Regions from separate parts of the Tissierella sp. QWL-11 genome, predicted to be linked through region 2. Evidence: riboswitches for the same ligand, from Rfam matches in the RefSeq annotation. Region 2 holds a riboswitch; the other holds the start of a gene.

Region 1 (8,191 bases), 460 kb from region 2:
TGGAGATCATTACCTGAAAATGAATTTATAGAGATGGAGGAATTTAATGACATTAAAATGTAGAAATTTAGGATTTTATTATGAGAAGGATAATTGGCTATTTAGAAATGTGGATTTGACTATTAACCCAGGAGAAGTAGTAGGAATATCTGGATATAGTGGATGTGGTAAAACAACCTTAGCTAAAGTTTTAGCAAATTATGAAAAACCCTGTGAAGGACAAGTATTTATTCATGGAGAAAAAAAGAAAAAAGCAGGATTTCAACAGGTACAATTAATACTTCAACATCCTGAAAAATCTATGAATCCAAAATGGAAAATGGAGAAGATAATAAATGAAAGCTATACCCCAGATAAAGAGTTATTAGATACATTTGGAATAAAGGATGAATGGATGAACAGGTGGCCTATTGAACTATCTGGTGGAGAATTACAAAGATTTTCCATAGTTCGCTCATTAAATAGAAATACTAAATACATCATTGCAGATGAAATGACCACCATGCTAGACGGAATTACCCAAGGAGAAATATGGAATAAATTGCTAAAAATATGTAAAAAAAGAAATATAGGATTGATTGTAGTTAGTCATGAAAAAAGCATATTAAATAAGATATGTGATACTATTTATTGTATGAATGAGTTAAATAAAGATAAAAATAATAGTAAATCCTGTTATTGTTGAAGTTAGTAGATTAGATTTAAATATAGATTTAAGAGATAGATAGTTAGGCTATTAAAATTATAAGCTTAACTATCTATTTTTTATTTAATTGTATATATTTAGAAATTTATTAAATAATTAAATGTATGAAAAGCCCATAAATATTAATTGGATAAATAATATTTGAATTGCTATAATAAATATAAATCAATAAGGTTTATTTTATGTTTTATAGGTGTAAGATGGATTTTTTTAGACAGTCTAAGGTAGAGAAAATATTTATATAATGGGGTGTAAAATGAATTTGAAAATCAAAAATAAAAATACATATCTAGGAGTAATTATATTAGTAATGTTAGATCAGGGGATTAAAATTATAATTAATAATAATTTTTTGGATAAAAGATTTACTATACTACCTTCTTTTCTATACTTTAAGCCTATGTTCAATAGAGACTATTCATGGTTTAATTCTATGCTACAATTAGGTGTTGGTAAATGGATACATATTTTAGTAGTAGCAATTATGAGTATATTGATATATTTATTTTATCAATATTTAAATAGGCAATTTAAAACTGAGAAAATTATTAATACTATGTATGCCTTTATATTTTCTGGTTCTATATGTTCATTGATTGATAAGGTTTTTTGGAATGGTAGCTTAGATTATATATTAGTAAAGGGTCTTTTTACATTTGACTTAAAAGATGTATATATTAATATTTTTAATGTATTGCTAATATTATCAGTTCTCATGAAAAACAAAGCTTTAAGTCAAATCGATGATAATGTAGTGAAAGGTTTTATTAAGTATATTTTAGGAAAATCATAAAAAAGCAGAAAAATAGTAGTTGACCATTCTGACAAGTAAGTTCAAGTTCGATAGGTAAATGTCAATAATATATAGGATTTGAAATTTTATTTTTGGGTATATGTGTTAGCGGAGGGATGTCTATGTTACAAATATATTCAACAATACTTTTACCACTGGCTAAGAGTATTACACTTGCTATTATTGTACTCTTTGTAGGGCTTATTGTAATACGTAAAATAACTGAGCTGGTAGGAAAACAGATTGAAAAGTCAAAGCTTGATGATACATTAAAACCCTTTATTATGTCATTGGTTAGTGGGATTTTAAAGGTTCTTTTAGTATTGAGTGTAGTAAATATACTTGGAGTTGATACTTCATCCTTTGTGGCAATAATAGCTGCAGCAGGCTTCGCAATAGGACTTGCATTTCAAGGTTCATTATCAAACTTTGCAGGAGGAATACTTCTTCTTATATTGAGACCTTTTAAGATGGGAGATTTTATAGAGGCAAATGGATTTAGTGGGACTGTGGAGTCAATTCAGATTCTAAACACTACTTTGAAAACTCCTGATAATAAGGTGATTTATGTACCAAATGGAGATCTTTCAAATACAAGTATTGTAAATTATTCAGTAAAAGATACTAGAAGAGTGGATTGGGTGTTTGGAGTAGGATATGAACAGGATGGGGACAAGGTCAAAAGAGTTCTTACTGAAATTGTTACTTCACATCCATTAGTACTAAAAGATCCAGATGTATTTGTAAGGATGAGTGAACATGGGGATAGTGCTGTAGGATTTACAGTTAGGGCATGGGTAAATTCACCAGATTATTTTACAGTTTACTTTGACATAATGGAGACTGTGAAAAAGAGATTTGACCAGGAGGGTATTTCAATACCATATCCTCAAATGGATATTCATATGGAGAAGTAAGAAAAGGCAGGTTAATCCTGCTTTTTTTATTTTAACTAAAAATAAAAAATATTATGTAAAAAACACTTACACATATGCTATAATCAAAACAATAAATAACTTTATACAATATAGTGTTTTAAAAATAAATTATTAAAGGGGAGATTATTTTGAAATTAAAAGTAAATACAGAAATTAAATTTATTATTTCTTTAATATTTGCTATTTTAGTGGCAGTATTTGCTATTCAAAATTCAGGGAATGTAGAGGTTAGGTTTTTTCTTGCACAATTTACAATATCTCAAGCCGTAGTAATACTTATATCTGCAATTGTAGGGGCTATAATTGTGCTTTTATTAGGACTTATTAAACAAATAAAACAGAATATGAAGATTAAACAATTATCTAAGGAAGTAGACCAACTTACAAAGGAGAAAAATGAACTTGAAGCTAAATTAGAGGAGTTAAATTTAGTTACTGAAGAAAAAAATGAATTAGAAGAAAAAGTAGATTATGGTTCTAGTATATAAAAATTAAAAGGAATAGATAAAATTGAAAAACAAATACACAATTATTACACTTTCAGTAGCAATCATAATATCTTTAATGGTTATGTATTTCAATTTTTCATCTCATAATGAGACCCAAAAAATATATTTAGAGCAAACTGAAAAGACAATTATGAATTTGAAAAAAGATTTTTTAAAGGATACAGTAAATAATATTTTTGTGGAAATAGATAACTTAAAAGAATCTAAATGTAAAAATTATAAAAAAAATATAGAATTTAAATTAAGTGAATTTCAAAATCAATTAGATTTTAAAAATGAAGAATTTGAAAAAAATTTTGTAGATAGCTTTGAAAATAACTTGAATTCTGAAATGTGGACAGCCTTTTTATGGAACAATAATACAGGAGAAGTCTTATATGACCCCCTAAATTTGCACAGGGGAACCATAGAGAATACTATAAAAAACTTCAAATCTTCCATGTCTTCTTATGGTGTAATTGAAAAGGGGAGTATTCAAGGTGTTTTTGGAGTTAGTAAAACCTATGTAGATGAAATCGTAAAAAAAGAAATAGGAGATATAATAAGAAGCCGAAGATTTTCAAATGATTCTTATATATGGGTAAATGAGATTATTAACTATGAAGGTGGAGAAAATTATGCAATTCGTAGAATCCATCCAAATCTAAGTGATACAGAGGGAACATATTTATCTACAAATATGAAAGATATAAAAGGTAATTTACCATATTTAGAGGAATTGGAAGGGATAAAGAAAAATGGGGAGTTGTTTTTTACTTATTATTTTAAAAAATTAAATAGTTCCCAGATATCAGAAAAGATCACCTATGCAAAACTCTATGAGGAATATGACTGGATAATTGCCATGGGTGTACATCTAGATGATATCAATACTTATACAGAAAAGGTTAATAAAGAAATTTATTCACTATCTCGTAAAACAATAACTAGATTATTAAGATATATTTTTATAGTTTTATTGATAGGATTTATAGTGCTTTATTTAATAGGAAAGAGGAGCTTTTTGAATTCAACAAAATCTTTAGAAGAGGCAATGAACTTAGATGTATTAACTAGTACATCTAATAGAAGATGTGGCCAGAAGAATTTGAAATTATTTTTTCAGGAGTATAGATTAATTGGAAAAAGTCCAGCTATTATGATATTAGATATAGACAATTTTAAATATGTAAATGATAAATATGGTCATAAAGTAGGAGATATTGTTCTTTTAGAAGTTGTAGAAAGAGTAAGTAATTTTATAAGAAGCTCAGACCACTTAATTCGATGGGGAGGAGATGAATTTGTAGGTATATTCCCAGGATTAAGAGAAGAAGATATAACGAGATTTGGTGAAAAATTACTAAATGAAATTTCTAAACAAGAAATTCTAGTGGAAGATAAGACTATCAGTATAACTGCTTCTGTAGGTTTTTCTTATTTTAAGACTAGTGACAATAACTGTAGTGATGTTTTACAGAGGGCAGATAAAGCTATGTATGAATCAAAAGAAAAAGGGAAGAACAAGGTAAGTATATTGTTATAAGAGAGATATAAAAGACATTTAACTCTATATTAAATGTCTTTTATATCTTTTATTTTATCTAATGAATATATAAGAAAGCAAGTATCCTATTACAAGTCCTCCAAGGTGAGCTGTAGTACTTATACTTGGTATTGCTAGTGTCAATATTAAATTTATACCAAGTAGTTTTAATATGCTTTTTCTGCCTGCTGGAGTAACCATATCCCTATGGCGATGGACTAGATATAAAAAAGCACCGAATAGTCCAAATAAACTTCCTGATGCACCAGCAGAAATTGAGACAAAATCAAAGAAAAATGTGGTTAAGTTCCCCCCTATACCTGTTATGAGAAAAAATAATAGATATTTTTTAGCACCCATAAGTCTTTCAATTTGAGGTCCAAATATATATAGGGCATAACCATTAAAAAATATATGCATAATTCCTATATGGATAAAAATTGAAGTTATAAATCTATAATATTGATTATATTCCATGACAAAAGGAGGAAATAGAGCACCATATTTTATAAGTGCCTCAATATTTGTAGTCCCACCATTTAAAGTTATAAATATAAAATAAACTATCATTATAGTTAGAAATATAAATGTTACTTTACTTTTCTTATAAAAATCTGTTAATCTTTCCAAGATTCTTGTCTCCTATTCTATTATTACATTAAAATTCTTTAATCGTATTATTACATAATACCCTTGAAATATCAAACTTTAAATTGCTTTATAGAAAATATGATTTGACAAATGTTATATTATATATTATTCTTATGAAGACAATTAAAGAATAAAAATAGTTTTTTATAGGGGAAGTTGGGTTAAAATCCCACACGGTACCGCCACTGTGAAATATAATCTTTTATGTACTTAAAAATTATATTAAAGTCAGAATACCTAGCTATTTTAGTTTGCCAGAACTTTACGGATTATAAAGGGGGTAAGAGAGAAACTTTGTTTATTCAGCCCATTTATATAAATTGGAGCTGTTTTTTTTTATTTAAAGAAGATTTTTTGAAAGGGGAATACTATGAAAATTGCTATAGGAATGTGTGGCAAAACTAGTGGAAGATGTTCAACCATGGGTTGCTTTAGAGCTTACAACAATAAAGATAAGCACTTTGAAGTTTATAAAGATATTGATACAGAACTTTTATCTTTTTTTAGTTGTAATATGTGTTTTGAAGATGGAGAAGAAAAATTAGAGAAAATAGCAGCAAAACTTAAAGATAATGAAGTTGAAAAACTTCACTTAGGGGGTTGTGCTGTTAGATGTAAGGAAGATAATTTAGAAGAAATAAAGAAAGTGTTTCTAGATTTAGACATAGATGTAATAGAAGGAACGCACTAAAATTAAAGGAGACAAGAAAAGTGAAAAAAATTTTAAGTTTATTATTAGCTGTAGCTATGTTATTTAGTATTACTGCCTGTTCAAATGAAAAAGAAGTATCTCAAGAAAAAGATGAAGTACAAAATGAAAACATAAAGAATGAAGAAGCACAAGATGATGAAAATTCCCATTATCCTGTAACTATAACAACTTATAATTACCAAAAGAAACCTGTAGAAATTACTTTTGAAAAAGCACCTGAAAAGGTACTAGCTATATATCAAAACTCTATTGAAACCCTATTAGCCCTTGGATTAGAAGATAAAATAGCTGCTGCATCTGGCTTAGATCATGATGTAAAAGATGAATATAAAGAGGCATTTAAAGATATTAAATACTATGAAAACCTTCCTACAAAAGAAGAAGTTCTTGGTATAGAACCAGACTTTATTTTAAGTTGGTATTCTTTATTTGACGAGAAAAGACTAGGAAATGTAGATTTTTGGCATGAAAGAAATATAAATACTTATATGGCACAAAATAGTGGATTAAAAAGTCCTGATACTTTAGAAAATGAATATGAAGATATATTAAATATAGGTAAAATATTTAATGTAGAAGAAAAGGCTAATGAAATAGTAGACAATATGAAAAAAGAAATTCAAAGGGCAAAGGAATTTTCTAAGGACAGTCCTTCTGTAAAAACTGTTATATTAGAAGTAGGTTCAGATAATACTTATAGAATATATGGAGAAAATAGTATTGGTGGAAATATAGCAACACTAGTAGGAGCCGACTTAGTAGCTCGTGAGAATGGTCGAATAGGGGCTGAAGACTTAGTAAATTTAGACCCTGAAGTTATATTTACAGTTTATTATGGTGATTCTGTTGTAGAAAAAGCTGCCCTAGAAAAAATTATGAATAATCCTTCCATTTCTAGTATTTCAGCTGTAAAAAATAAAAGAGTATATCCAATAATGTTAAGTGAGGTTTATGCTAGTGGTATTAGAACTTTAGATGGGATAGTATCAATTAGCAATGGTCTATATCCTGACCTTCAAAAATAGAAATGGACAAACATTTAAATAATAAAGGAATATTTAAAAGCACTCCTATCTATATAATTACTTGGATATTACTTTTTGTTTCCCTTGTGATTTCGGTATTCATAGCAGTTACAATGGGGTCTGTTGAAATATCTGTATCAGATATCTATAGGGTGATAATTTATAAGGCCTTTTCACTAGGAAGTGTAGATACACTTCCTAGTGCTTCGATAGTAGATATAATTTGGTTTATAAGACTACCTAGGATTATTTTAGCAATTGGAGTTGGCATGGGCCTATCTGTGTCAGGGGTGGTTATGCAGGCAATAGTAAAAAATCCTTTGGCAGATCCATTTATATTGGGTATATCATCAGGTGCTTCCTTTGGAGCCACTCTTGCTATAATGCTTGGAGTTGGAATATCCCTTGGACCAAATTATGTAGGAATATCGGCTTTTATAGGTGCTTTTATAATCTCATTACTTGTTATATCTATGTCAAATATAAAGGGAAGGGCAAATTCTACAAAACTTTTATTGTCAGGAATGGCACTTAGCACATTAACTTCTTCCTTTTCTAGTTTTATAATTTATTTTTCTAAAAACAAAGAAGGGATAAAAAACATAACATATTGGCTTATGGGAAGCCTTGCAGGAGCTAGTTGGGAAAATATAAGATTAGTTCTTCCAGTAGTAATAGTTTCTACTATTTTTTTTATAACTCAGTATAGGACATTGAATTTGATGCTTTTAGGAGATGATGTGTCTATCACTTTAGGTAAGGACCTTCATAGATACAGGATATTTTATTTACTTATATCCTCTTTAATGGTGGGATTAATAGTATATTCATCTGGGATAATAGGTTTTGTAGGCCTTATAATTCCTCATATTATAAGAATATTATTTGGTACAGATCATAAATAATTTCAATTACAGCACTTAGTGGAGCTATCTTTTTAATATGGGCGGATGTATTATCTAGAATAATAATTTCAGGAAGTGAACTTCCCATAGGTATATTAATATCCATAATAGGTGCTCCTGTATTTATATATTTAATGATAAGTAAGTCCTATGGATTTGGAGGAAAATCATGATTGAGATAAGTACTAAAGGCTTAGAAGCATGTCTTGGAGGAAAAAAGATATTAAAAAATATAGATATTCATATACATAATAGAGAATTTGTAGGAATAATTGGACCCAATGGAAGTGGCAAAAGCACTCTTTTAAAATGTATATATCGTACTTTAAAACCTAGCAGTGGAACTATTTTTATCAATGATAAAACTTTAGATAGTTTTCCAATAAAAGAAACAGCAAAGAAAATAGCGGTAGTGTCTCAGCACAAT
Region 2 (8,191 bases):
AGAAACAGCAGATGAAACATTGATGCTTGTAAAAGCTATGAATGGATTACTAGAAGATACATCTAAAGAAATGATGGAGAAGTTTCCTAATATGTATTCGAGAGAGTTAGTAGATTTGATTTTCTTTGAGTTTTATACGAAGATAGCTTATATAGAAGATGGGCTTGGTGTTTCAAGAAAGACAGCAGCTAAGTATTTATCTAATTTAGAAGAGGAAGGATTTCTTGTATCAGAAAAGATTGGAAGAGAGAGGATTTATCTTAATGAAAAGCTATTTAAAATAGTTAAAGAATCTGGCGAGAAAAAATAAACTGCAAAGCTATTGGGTACCCAATGTCATCAACTTAAGGATTTAAAAATTAAGAAGCTTTAAATTTCAATAATTCAAAGTTTCTTTTTACATGTATTACGGTGCCAGGCACTTAACTTATTGAGAGATCTAACTTTGAAAAGAAGGGTAATTATAACTACTTCATATCTTTTCACAGAAATGCATTTAAACCTGTTTAAGAAAACAAGGATATATAGTAGTGATTGTGAGAAATCAAAAGTTCTATAGCAATTAGCTTTAGGGCTTTTTCTATGCCTGAAACTGGAGGTATGAAGAAAGGTAATAGTTACGCTTCGATTATTTTCTAATTTGCAGTATAACATTTATTGTATTCTGGGAAATTATAGTATAAAATGAATATGATATAAATATTGTGATGTATATTTAGAAAGGGGATCTAAAAGTGGGGAAAAAGAAAAAAATAATAATTACCATTTTAGGACTAATTATTTTAATAGGGATTATTGGATGGAAGACAGGAATGAAAAATAAAAATTCTATTCAAGCTGTAGTTCAAACTACATCTATAAAAAAAGAAAATATAAAATCTCATATTAAGGGAACTGGAAAAATATTTTCTATGGACAAAAGAGATGTTGTATCTGACGTTGAAGAAAAAATTGAAAAGATGTTTGTTAAAAAAGGAGATAAAGTAGAAAAAGATCAGGTATTGATGAAATTAGAAGAAACTAATATTCAATATAAAATCAAAGATGCCAAGTTGAGACTTTCAATAGAAGAAGAAAATTTAAAGAAATTAGAAAAAGAAGGCAATACAGGACTGGAGATTAATTTATCTAATGCAAAAATAAGATATGAAGATGCAAGGGATACATATGAAAGAAATAAGGAATTATATGAAGAAAATGCAATTAGCAAGGTAAGTTTTGAAGAATCTGAAAATGATATGAATAAATTATACAATGACTATTTTTTAGCAGAAGAAAAACTAAAAAATTCTAATTATGAAAATGAAATTACTATTCAAAAACAAAGAGCACAATTAGCTAAATTAGAGGTAGAAAAACTACAAAGAGATTTAATGAAATATACTATAAGAAGTCCTATTACAGGAACTATTGTAGATACTAATATTTCAGAAAGTGGAATTATAGAATCTCATATAACTTTAATGTCTATTCAAGATATAGATCACTTAGAGGTTATAGTGGATATGAATGAATATGATGCAAGTAAAATAAATGTAGGAAACCATGTCAAGATTACAGGAGATTCATTTGAAAATAAAACATATGAAGGAAAGGTGAAATATGTAGGTTCGATTGCAAAACAAATGGATACAGCCCAAGGGAAAGAGAGTGTAGTAGAAATAAAAGTTGATATTGAGAATAATGATGAATTTTTAAAGCCAGGATTTTCTGCAAAACTAGATATTTTAACAGATCAGAAAGATAATGTTTTAACAGTTCCTTATGAGACCATATATACTCAAAAAAGTGGTGATGAAATTATCTTTACTGTAAAAGATGGAATTATAAAAGAACACAAAATAAGTACAGGTATAGAAAGTGATTTTTCACTTGAAGTTATAGGTGATATAGAAGAAGGAGAAGAAGTGATATTAAATCCAAATGAAGAAACAAAAGATGGAGATCAAGTTATGGTGGATAAGGTGATATAATATGATTAAAATAGAAAATTTGAAGAAGGTATATAAAACAGGAAGTATATGTGTAGAAGCTTTGAAAAATATTAATTTGCATATAGGTGAAAAAGAATTTGTATCTATCATGGGTCCTTCAGGTTCTGGAAAATCTACACTTATGAATATACTAGGATGCTTGGATAAGCCAACAGAAGGTATTTATGAATTAGATGGGGAAAGTGTCCAAGATATGAATGATAATCAGCTTGCTGTGGTTCGCAATAAGAAAATAGGTTTTATTTTTCAGTCCTTTAATTTGATTCCTCGTATAAGTGCTTTAAAAAATGTAGAACTTCCTATGATTTATGCTGGTATTTCATCTAATGAAAGAAAGAGAAGAGCTATAAAAGCGTTGGGGAAAGTGGGGTTACAAGAGAGAATGGATCATAATCCTAATGAGCTTTCAGGTGGGCAAAGACAAAGAGTTGCTATTGCTAGATCCTTAGTAAATAATCCTTCTGTAATTTTTGCAGATGAACCTACAGGAAATTTAGACACTAAATCAGGGAATGAAATAATGGGTATATTTCAGGAATTGAATAACGAGGGAGTAACTATTATAATGGTCACTCACGAACTAAATATAGCACAGCATACTAAAAGAATGATTTCATGTTGCGACGGAGAAATTATAGAGGATATACCCGTTAGAGAACAAACTATTATTTTTAAATAAGGGGAAATTATATGAATATACTGGAGAGTATACAAGTGTCAATAAGTGCTGTTTTGGCTAATAAAATGCGTTCACTTCTTACTATGTTAGGTATTATTATAGGGATATCATCAGTTATTACTGTAGTAGCACTAGGTGAAGGAAGTCAAAGGATGATAGATGAAGAATTTGAACAATTTGGTGCAGGGCGTGCCTATTTTTCAGTTAATTGGAGTGAAAATTATTCCATGAAAGACTTGTTCAGCCATGATGATATAGATGTATTGAAAGAAACTTTTTCAAATGATTTAGAAGCCATAGTACCTAGTATATCAGAGAGGGGGAAAATTAAATCTAAAAATAATAAAATAGATATAAGACTAGTTGGTGGGGATGAAAATTATATAAAAATAGAAAAAGTAAATATAATCAAAGGTAGATATTTAGTGGATGCAGATGTGAAAGGCAAAAGAGCTGTGGCTATTATAGATAAAGAAATGGCCTTAGACTTATTTGGTAGAACAAATGTATTAGGAGAAAGTATTAATATAGAAATTAGAGAAAGTAATATTTCATTAGTTATTATTGGTATTTATGAAAAACCAAAGAGTACTCTTCAAAATTTAGGAGGGGAATCCCTGGCTAATGTTTTTGTACCATTTACAACTTTAGAAAAATTGATGAACATGGGAGATTTAATTTGGAGTATGGATGTTAGTATTAGCAAAGAGGCAGATATAGACTCTGTTACAAATAAAGCGATTAACTTGATTGAGAGAAGGCATAGCAATGAAGGAGAAAATAAATATCGCTTTCAAACAGCAGAAGGAGAGTTAGAGTCTATAAATAAAATAACAGGAATTATAACATTAGTTATTGGAGCAATTGCAGCTATTTCTCTTTTAGTAGGAGGAATAGGAGTTATGAATATTATGTTTGTTTCTGTCACAGAGAGAACTCGTGAAATAGGAATAAGAAAAGCAATAGGAGCAAAGAGGAGAGATATTTTGCTACAATTTCTAATAGAATCTGTTATTGTATCAGGGATTGGAGGAGTAATTGGAACTGTTATAGGTGTGAGTTTAGCCTCTATTATATCAAGCTTTATTAAAATACCTCCTAGTGTATCTTTTAAAACTATTATTATTGCTTGGTTTTTTTCAGCTGGTGTAGGTGTATTTTTTGGTATTTATCCTGCTAATAAAGCTTCAAAATTGGACCCTATTGATGCTTTACGATATGAATAATGAATATATCACTCTCAAAAATAGCTATAATTACAACCGCCTTTATAGTATATGAAAAATTAGAATTCCGATACATATATTACAAAGGTATAGAGTACTCAATTCATTGACTTTGAGTACTCTATACCTTTATCATTTTTGCATCAGTAGACCATTAGGTTTTGGTAATTCATTTCCATTTATATGGTTAACTTTACAAAAATATTTAAAAAACCTCTCTGCACTCTCATGTTCTCCAGATTTCTTTTTCAAAGAAATAATATCCTTTAAAATTTGTGCCATCCATATATTGTCAAAATAACGTTGCCTTCCTGAATTCCATGTCATACTATTATGAGAATTTTTATTCATGTAGTAATTCCAAAAAAGCATCTTATCCGATTCTTGTTCTGAAAGACGAAGTTTGTATTCTGGATTAGCTAGAATATATCCATCATCACATGTCTGCCCATCAAAACCTTCAGCTGCCATAAATACACCTAAGATGCGTCTATCTCTTTCTGGCATATCAGGTTCTCTCCTAGTTAAAAGACATCCGCTTTTCCAATTTATTCGAGCTAGTCGTCTTGGCTGTCCTTTGCTTTTCCCATTTTCAACTTTTCCTATAAAAATTTTACCTTCTGTAAAAATTTTATCCTCTTCTTCTGTTTTACACCAGAATACAGATTGTTGTCTAGAATGGTTTTTATTACTTTGAATAGGTTTTTTATTCTTTGAGATGTTTTGAAGTTTCTGTTCTAAGTTTTTTTCTTTTTTTAGTCTTAATTCTTTTTTCTTTACTTCTTCTTTTTGAATTTGTATCTTTACTAAATTAGCCGCTTTTTGATCAACAAGAGTTATATATTTTCTGAATACATCAGGGAAAACGAATTTTTTGGAGCCTGATTTGAAATTTATTTTTACATAATTACCATTACAACTAGTAATGATTCCTTTACCAAAAGTCTTATGTATTACTTTTTTATCAACTAAATGCATTAATTTATACACCTCCATTTCACATATGTAATCTTTTGTTGACGTCATTTTATTGTATCTATATTTAACTTATTCTTATTAATATTATAACACTAAAAGTAAAATAGTTCAAATTTTGTATTGACACAATTGTGGCTTTTGTTATATAATATATTATTTATATAATTAAAAGATATATGTAATTTATCTAGTTTCTAAGTTGTTAAATTATATGGAAGGATTTACTCCTCATTATAATACACAGGAACCTTGTCCTATTTTTGACCTCCAGTCAAATTTGCAATTTTTTTCTTGGTTTCTTTATCTTTTATGACTATAACACTCCGTTGCTGCCCATTTATAGAGGAAGGAGCAAACTGAGTACTTTTAAGGATTTTGTCTAAATCTTCACTTTTTACATCTTTATCTTTATATTTTCTAATAGATACATGATTTGATACAACTTCATAAACTTTATTCATATTATTTTCCTTTCTATTTTTAATTATATATCTTTCAATTCATTTATACACATATTTAATGTAAACTAATCTTATTGTAGTACTATTTAGAATTTATTATATAAATAGAAAATTTTGTAAATTTATTTTTAGTATGAAGTAATGTCAAAATAAACCTTGAAATATATTTAAAATTGTATATAATTGTTGATAGAATAGATTTACAATTTAATACTACATTATGCTTAAGAGATGGAATCAGGTGTAAATCCTGAACAAACCGGTTACTGTGATGCGGAGTAAACTTCAAATGCCACTTAAAGGGAAGGCGGAGGGAACTATGAAGCTAAGTCAGAATACATACTTAAACATTTTAGTATAGTTATTTTCCTGGATATAGAATAACTACTATAGAGTCGTGCAATTTAAACATAAACTTTTAATTTACATAAGTAAATGACATCTATATTCCATGGAATATAGGTGTTTTTTAATGATTTTATTTAATAGAGGGGAATGCAAAGCATGCAAAAGAATCTAATGTCAAATTAGATTACTTTAGAGGAGGAGTTTGATGAAGAACAAGGGTAAAGCTATAAGTTTAGCAGTGTGTATTGGTATTTTAAATGCTCAAATGGCAGCACCTTATTATACCACTATAGCTAGTGCACAGGGAATTACAGAAGAAGTAGATACTAATTCAGAAAATGATTATTCTGAATTAGGGAACTCAGCAAGTGATGACCATGGGAAACAAGACAATGCAGATTCAGAATTAGACAAAGAAGGGACAAGCAAAGAAGGAAACGCTGAAACTGAATCTGACGATTTAAAAGACAATAATGATAATGAAGAAGGGCAATCAGTTGAGGAAGGAGAAGAGACAGAGGAACCAGAAGAAGACCCAGAAGAGGAACCAGAAGAAGACCCAGAAGAGGAACCAGAAGAAGACCCAGAAGAGGAACCAGAAGAAGACCCAGAAGAGGAACCAGAAGAAGAACCAGAAGAAGACCCAGAAGAGGAACCAGAAGAAGACCCAGAAGAGGAACCAGAAGAAGACCCAGAAGAGGAACCAGAAGAAGACCCAGAAGAAGAACCAGAAGAAGACCCAGAAGAAGAACCAGAAGAAGAACCAGAAGAGGAACCAGAAGAAGACCCAGAAGAGGAACCAGAAGAAGACCCAGAAGAAGACCCAGAAGAAGACCCAGAAGAGGAACCAGAAGAAGACCCAGAAGAGGAACCAGAAGAAGAACCAGAAGAGGAACCAGAAGAAGAACCAGAAGAAGACCCAGAAGAGGAACCAGAAGAGGAACCAGAAGAAGAACCAGAAGAGGAACCAGAAGAAGAACCAGAAGAGGAACCAGAAGAGGAACCAGAAGAAGAACCAGAAATACCTGAAGAATTGGATGAAATTTTATTGAAATTTGAATTATTAGATTCCGATTATAAAGGAGAATTACCTGAAAAGGTATCTAGAGAGAATCTAGAAGAAGTATTAAAAAAAATAGGTGAAAATCTGATAAAAGAAACAGATGAAGATATTTTCTTTTCAGTATTTGAAGGTTGGTATGAAGATGAAGCTTTGGAAACTAAGCTTGAAATAGATGAATTAGAAGAGATAGAAAATTTAATATTATATCCTAAATGGGAAGATGTTAAGGAGATAAAAGTTAAATTTCATAATTACTCTAAAATAGATATTTTTCTTCCTGATGATAGAGTAATATCCAAGGGAGAAACTATTGAAATAGAAGAATTAGATCAGAATATACAAGGTTTTACACTTAAAGATTCAGATAAACTCTGGGACTTTGAAGAAGATAAAATAGAAAATAATCTTGAAAGTCTTGAAGATATGAATATTTTAAATTTATTTGCTAAATTAAACTTAGACATAAATATAACAGAATCTTTATCTAAGGGCGGAGACTATAAATTAAAAGGAAAAATATCTTCTGGAGAAGAAGCTAAACTTTTGATAAATCCAGATCTTGGATTTATGGTTGAACAGGTTAAAGTTAAAGATTCAAAAGGAGACATAATAGCTGAAGGAAATAGTGTAGAAGTATTAGAATTCATAGTACCTGAGGAGTCTATGGAAATAGAAATTACATTTATGGAAAGGCCAGAATCTGTAGAAGAGTTAAATATTTCTATCCATGGAAATGGTGGTAAATTTGTAATTGAAGATAAAGAAGAAGAATTACATGAATTTAAAACAGACTATTATACTAATGTAGAAATATTAAATGAATTAGAAGAGTCTATATATAGAAATATAGATATAGATGAATCATTTAAAATTTATGATTTTAAAGGTTGGTTTTTAGACAAGGATGCCACTGAAAAGTTTGATCCAAATATTAAATTAACAGAAGATACGGAAATCTATGCTGGGTGGAAAGTTACTGAAACAGATGAGTTAAACATTAGATTTAATTCTAACCTCAAAGATGATGAAGGGATAGAACTTCCTAAGAATCAAACTTTCAAAGTAGATGCTATAGAATTAGAAGAACCAGAAGAGATAAAATATATAGATAAAGACTTTGATGAATATACTTCAAAAGGCTGGGCTTTAACAGACATAGAAGAAGAAAAAGATAAGCTTTGGAATTTTGAAACTGATAAAGTGGAAGATAATTTATATGCTTTAATAGGTAAAGATGGAAAAGCTTATTTAGATTTATATGCTAGATGGGATGTAATAGACTTATTTGAAACAGGAACTAAAGCAGAACCTTTTGAGATAAAGTCTGCAGATGCATTGGTAGCACTATCTAAGAAAGTTAACAAACAAAAAAGCTATGAAGATAAATATTTTTCAATAGTTGATAATATAGACTTATCTAATAATAAAGAATTTAAAGCAAT

The links. Region 2 has a riboswitch for cobalamin ahead of AC4PG3_RS01635 (InlB B-repeat-containing protein). Riboswitches for the same ligand answer to the same signal wherever they lie in the genome.
Region 1: linked by a shared signal. The riboswitch ahead of AC4PG3_RS03855 (CGGC domain-containing protein) and the one ahead of AC4PG3_RS01635 (InlB B-repeat-containing protein) in region 2 are both predicted to bind cobalamin.

The regions. Positions count from the first base shown of each region.
Region 1 covers NZ_CM178750.1:790,652-798,842, forward strand. Annotated here, with positions in the region: gene AC4PG3_RS03820 (ATP-binding cassette domain-containing protein) at 1-63, shown strand, start outside; gene AC4PG3_RS03825 (ABC transporter ATP-binding protein) at 47-685, shown strand; gene AC4PG3_RS03830 (signal peptidase II) at 963-1,499, shown strand; gene AC4PG3_RS03835 (mechanosensitive ion channel family protein) at 1,622-2,416, shown strand; gene AC4PG3_RS03840 (LapA family protein) at 2,566-2,925, shown strand; gene AC4PG3_RS03845 (diguanylate cyclase) at 2,948-4,471, shown strand; gene AC4PG3_RS03850 (rhomboid family intramembrane serine protease) at 4,526-5,101, opposite strand; cobalamin riboswitch at 5,243-5,382, shown strand; gene AC4PG3_RS03855 (CGGC domain-containing protein) at 5,493-5,813, shown strand; gene AC4PG3_RS03860 (ABC transporter substrate-binding protein) at 5,834-6,859, shown strand; gene AC4PG3_RS03865 (FecCD family ABC transporter permease) at 6,862-7,764, shown strand; gene AC4PG3_RS03870 (iron chelate uptake ABC transporter family permease subunit) at 7,770-7,937, shown strand; gene AC4PG3_RS03875 (ABC transporter ATP-binding protein) at 7,934-8,191, shown strand, end outside.
Region 2 covers NZ_CM178750.1:335,252-343,442, forward strand. Annotated here, with positions in the region: gene AC4PG3_RS01605 (Fic family protein) at 1-310, shown strand, start outside; gene AC4PG3_RS01610 (efflux RND transporter periplasmic adaptor subunit) at 735-1,973, shown strand; gene AC4PG3_RS01615 (ABC transporter ATP-binding protein) at 1,975-2,673, shown strand; gene AC4PG3_RS01620 (ABC transporter permease) at 2,685-3,899, shown strand; gene AC4PG3_RS01625 (hypothetical protein) at 4,032-4,877, opposite strand; gene AC4PG3_RS01630 (nitroreductase family protein) at 5,132-5,338, opposite strand; cobalamin riboswitch at 5,524-5,699, shown strand; gene AC4PG3_RS01635 (InlB B-repeat-containing protein) at 5,892-8,191, shown strand, end outside.